DNA from 2 places in the Variovorax sp. LjRoot290 genome. Region 1 is predicted to be linked to the other one. Evidence: predicted binding sites of a transcription regulator. Region 1 holds the regulator's gene; the other holds the start of a gene.

Region 1 (2,392 bases):
GTCGATCAGAATCGACTTGCCCGCGCCGGTTTCGCCGGTGAGGACGGTGAAGCCCGTGGAGAGATCGAGTTCGAGCGCGCGCACGATCACGAAGTCGCGCAGGGCGATGCGGCGCAATGCCATGTCAGGAACCTCCTTCGTTCCAGTGCAGCTTCTTGCGCAATGTGTCGAAGTAGCTCCAGCCTTTCGGATGCAGAAAACGCACGCGGTAGTCGGAGCGGCGCACCACGACCTGGTCGCCGATGGCAAGAGAAGCCAGTGATTGCATGTCGAAATTGGCGCTCGCGTCGCGCCCGCCCACCAGCTCGATCAGGACCTCGTCGGCATCCGGCAGCAGGATCGGGCGGTTCGAGAGCGTGTGCGGCGCGATGGGCACCAGCACCCATCCCGGGACCGCGGGATGCAGCAGCGGGCCGCCGGCCGACAGCGCGTAGGCGGTGGAGCCGGTGGGCGAGGCGATGATCATTCCGTCGGCGCGCTGGTTGGCAACGAAATGGCGGCCGACCGAAACACGCAGTTCCACCATGCCCGAGGTGGCGCCGCGATTGACCACCACGTCGTTCATGGCGAGCGCATCGAACACCGACACGCCGTCGCGCATCACCTGGGCGTGCATGAGGCTGCGGTGGTCTTCCTCGTATTCGCCGGCCAGCATCGGGATCAGGGTCGCCTGGTAGTTGTCGAGGGAAATGTCGGTGATGAAGCCGAGCCGGCCGCGGTTGATGCCGATCAGCGGAACGCCGTAGCACGCCAGCTGGCGCCCGATGCCGAGCATGGTTCCGTCGCCGCCGACCACCAGGCCCAGATCGCATCGCTGGCCGATCTCTTCGACAGTCAGCGCGGGGTAGCGGGTCTGGCCGCACTCGCCGTCGCGCGGCTGTTCGACAAAGACCTCGCAGCCTTGCGCTTCCAGGAAGGCGCCGATGCCCTCCATGACCTCGTCCAGCGCGCCGGCCTGCGCCCGCGCGCCCGAAGCCTGGTATTTACCTATCAGGGCGACGCGCCGAAAGCTGGATGTCATGTACAAATTACAACATTAAAATCAGTCGATGCTGGACGATCGCGCCAAGTTGCTTCTCAAGACGCTGGTCGAGCGCTATATCGCCGAGGGCCAGCCGGTGGGCTCGCGCACGCTTTCTCGGGCTTCGGGGCTGGAGCTTTCGCCTGCGACCATCCGCAACGTGATGTCCGACCTCGAAGGGCTCGGGCTGATCGCCAGTCCGCACACCTCAGCAGGCCGCATTCCGACTGCGCGCGGCTATCGGCTTTTCGTCGACACCATGCTGACTGCCCAGCGCGAGCAGTTCACGCCGCCGAGCCTCGCGCCCGACCAGCCGCAAAAGGTGATCGCGAACGCGGCGAACCTGCTGTCGAACCTGTCGCAGTTCGTTGGCGTGGTGATGGCGCCGCGCCGCGCATCCGTTTTTCGTCAGATCGAGTTCCTTCGCCTTTCCGACCGCCGCCTGCTCGTGATCATCGTGTCGCCCGACGGCGATGTGCAGAACCGGGTGATCTTCCCCGAGGTCGACTATTCGCAGTCGCAACTGGTTGAGGCATCGAACTACATCAACACGCACTTTGCGGGTCTGTCGATCGAGCAGGTGCGCGATCGGCTTCAGTCCGAGATGGAGCAATTGCGCGGCGAGATCGCTGCGTTGATGCAGGCCGCTGTCCAGGTGAGTTCCGAGGTGCTGACGGAAGCCCAGGACGAAGTCGTGATCGCGGGCGAGCGGAATCTGCTGGCCGTCACCGATTTCTCCAGCGACATGAGCCACCTGCGTCGTGCGTTCGAGCTGTTCGAGCAGAAGGCCCAACTGATGCGCCTGCTCGACGTGTCGAGCAAGGCGGACGGCGTGCGCATCTTCATCGGCGGGGAAAGCCAGGTGGTGCCCTTCGACGATCTGTCGATCGTGAGCGCGAACTACGAGGTCGACGGCGAGGTGGTGGGTACGCTTGGCGTCATCGGTCCGACGCGCATGCCCTATGAGCGCATGATCCAGATCGTCGACATCACGTCGCGGCTGGTCACCAATGCGCTGAGCCACCGCAAATAGCGGCGCCCGGCGCCCACTAGAATCCCTGATGTGCGGGCCGTTAGCTCAGCTGGTTAGAGCAGCGGACTCATAATCCGTTGGTCGATGGTTCAAGCCCATCACGGCCTACCACCACGCCTTGTCGCCCTCAGTCGCGGGCCAACTCCTCAGGCCTTTGCCTGTGTCTCGATCCGGCGACCTGGATCCAGGGCATAGAGGACCGCTTTCTCGTCCTGGCCCTTGGTGGATGCGTCCCCGAGCGGCATTTGTGCCGAGCCGTAGAGCTCGCGCTCCAGTCTTTTGGCGCGTTCGGAATACATCCGGGCCAAGGCCCCGTGATGTTCGGCAGCAGCCTGATG
Region 2 (2,392 bases), 3.4 Mb from region 1:
GGATGGTGTTGACCACCAGCGTCGCCAGGGCTTCGCCCTCGACTTCTTCGGCAATGATCAAGAGCGGACGGCCGGCCTTGGCGACTTGCTCCAGCGTGGGCAGCAGGTCGCGGATGTTGCTGATCTTCTTGTCGAACAGCAGCACGAAGGGGTTTTCCAGCAACGCCGATTGCTTCTCGGGGTTGTTGATGAAGTAGGGCGACAGGTAGCCGCGGTCGAACTGCATGCCTTCAACGACGTCGAGTTCGCTGTCGAGCGACTTGCCGTCTTCGACGGTGATAACGCCTTCCTTGCCGACCTTGTCCATCGCGTCGGCGATGAGCTTGCCGATGGTGTCGTCGCTGTTGGCCGAGATCGAGCCGACTTGCGCGATTTCCTTCGAGGTGGTGGTGGCCTTGGAAGCCTTCTTCAGCTCTTCGACCAGGGCAGTGACCGCCTTGTCGATGCCGCGCTTCAGGTCCATCGGGTTGATGCCGGCGGCCACGTACTTGAAGCCTTCGCGAACGATGGCCTGGGCCAGCACGGTCGCGGTGGTGGTGCCGTCGCCGGCGTTGTCCGAAGTCTTGGAAGCCACTTCCTTCACGAGCTGGGCGCCCATGTTCTGGAGCTTGTCCTTGAGTTCGATTTCCTTGGCCACGGACACGCCGTCCTTGGTCACGGTCGGGGCGCCGAAGGAGCGCTCGAGCACCACGTTGCGGCCCTTGGGGCCCAGGGTCACTTTGACTGCGTTGGCCAGGATGTTGACACCCTCGACCATGCGTGCGCGGGCTTCACCGCCGAAGACTACGTCTTTTGCTGCCATGAGATTTCTCCGAATTCAGATAGAGGGGTTGATTACTTCTCGACGACCGCGAACAGGTCGTCTTCCTTCATGACCAGCAGCTCGTCGCCATCGACCTTGACGGTCTGGCCGCTGTACTTGCCGAACAGGACGCGGTCGCCGACCTTGACGCTCATCGCGCCGAGTTCGCCCTTGTCGTTCTTCTTGCCAGGGCCGACGGCCAGCACTTCGCCCTGGTCGGGCTTCTCGGCGGCGTTGTCGGGGATCACGATGCCCGAGGCGGTCTTGGTTTCGCTTTCAATGCGCTTGACGATCACGCGATCGTGCAAAGGACGAAGTTTCATTGCATCTCCTGGATAAGAAACGGGGTTTGGTTCGGGCGCTGGCATGGTTGCCGGCTGCCCAGCCACTGGAAGCGGGGGGTTGTTAGCACTCCTCTTCAGCGAGTGCTAATCATAAGGGCATTTGGCGGGGTTTCAAGGCCCGGCGGTCCAAGGAGAGTCGAGAACGAAGCCATGCTCAGGTGACGCTCGCGCGAACTGCACACACGCTGGCGGCACACCTTTCGAGGGCCAACCTAGGCCAACACTGAGAGGGAAGGAGGGCGCACCGCCCCTTGATGCGGCGGAGTTCTAGCCGTAAAAAATCGTGGCGTTCCGCGTGCGTGCTGTCGCGGCGACGGGGGCTGGGCCGGCATCGGGAGCGTCAGCCGCGCCGAGCCGCTTCGATCGCAGCGATGTCGATCTTTCTCATCCCCATCATGGCTTCGAACGTGCGCTTGGCCGCCGCTCGATCAGGATCGGCGATCGCGGCCGTCAGGGCGCGTGGCGTGATCTGCCACGACAGTCCCCACTTGTCCTTGCACCAGCCGCATGCGCTTTCCTGGCCGCCGTTTCCGACAATCGCGTTCCACAAGCGGTCCGTTTCGGCCTGGTTGTCGGTCGCAACCTGGAACGAGAAAGCCTCGTTGTGCTTGAACGCCGGGCCCCCGTTCAGTCCGAGACAAGGGATGCCCATCACCGTGAACTCGACCGTCAAGACATCGCCCTGCTTGCCCGCGGGATAGTCGCCAGGCGCGCGATGGACAGCTCCCACCGCGCTGTCCGGGAACGTCTCGGCGTAGAACTTCGCGGCGTCCAACGCGGTGCCGTCGTACCAGAGACAAATCGTGTTCTTGCTGACCATCTTGGTTCTCCTAGATTGGGACAGGTACGTGCATTCAAGCCGCCGAAGAAGTGATTCGTCGGCAAGCACGTAGCCGCCAAATTCTGCCCCTATGGCTCCGGGCCGGAGCGAAAAATTCAATGTTCGGAGGCGTGAAGACCACAGGATCGAATGTCTAGCGGCGCATGAGCTGAACGATCAACGGCGCAGTTCCCCGGTGCGCCCTTTCGGATCAATGACTTAAGCCGTCTTGGTGCTCAATCTCCAGTGGCGTTCCACAGTCGGCGGTTTTCAACTTTAGCCTGAATTTTTTGCAGCTTAGTTTGAACTCGCCGCGCCCCCAGTGGGGGAGGAGGCGCCCGGCCGGGGGGCCGTCTTCTGCTGCGGGATCAGCCGTCAAACCCATGACATTGCCCCCGTTGCGTCCGAGCAGGAGTGGCGCATACT

What was found. The regulator HrcA, encoded in region 1, represses chaperone genes, less so after heat shock. The targets are predictions, from matches to a motif close to TTAGCACTCNNNNNNNNNGAGTGCTAA.
Region 2: a site for HrcA is predicted at 1,208-1,234, ahead of groES (co-chaperone GroES). Genes of this name have one in related genera too.

The regions. Positions count from the first base shown of each region.
Region 1 covers NZ_CAXURW020000001.1:1,170,498-1,172,889, forward strand. The annotation lists gene recN (DNA repair protein RecN) at 1-123, opposite strand, end outside; gene ACSQ9A_RS05925 (NAD kinase) at 125-1,021, opposite strand; gene hrcA (heat-inducible transcriptional repressor HrcA) at 1,050-2,054, shown strand; tRNA gene ACSQ9A_RS05935 (tRNA-Ile) at 2,089-2,165, shown strand; gene ACSQ9A_RS05940 (hypothetical protein) at 2,201-2,392, opposite strand, start outside.
Region 2 covers NZ_CAXURW020000001.1:4,574,493-4,576,884, reverse strand. The annotation lists gene groL (chaperonin GroEL) at 1-802, opposite strand, end outside; gene groES (co-chaperone GroES) at 835-1,125, opposite strand; gene ACSQ9A_RS22790 (VOC family protein) at 1,487-1,966, opposite strand.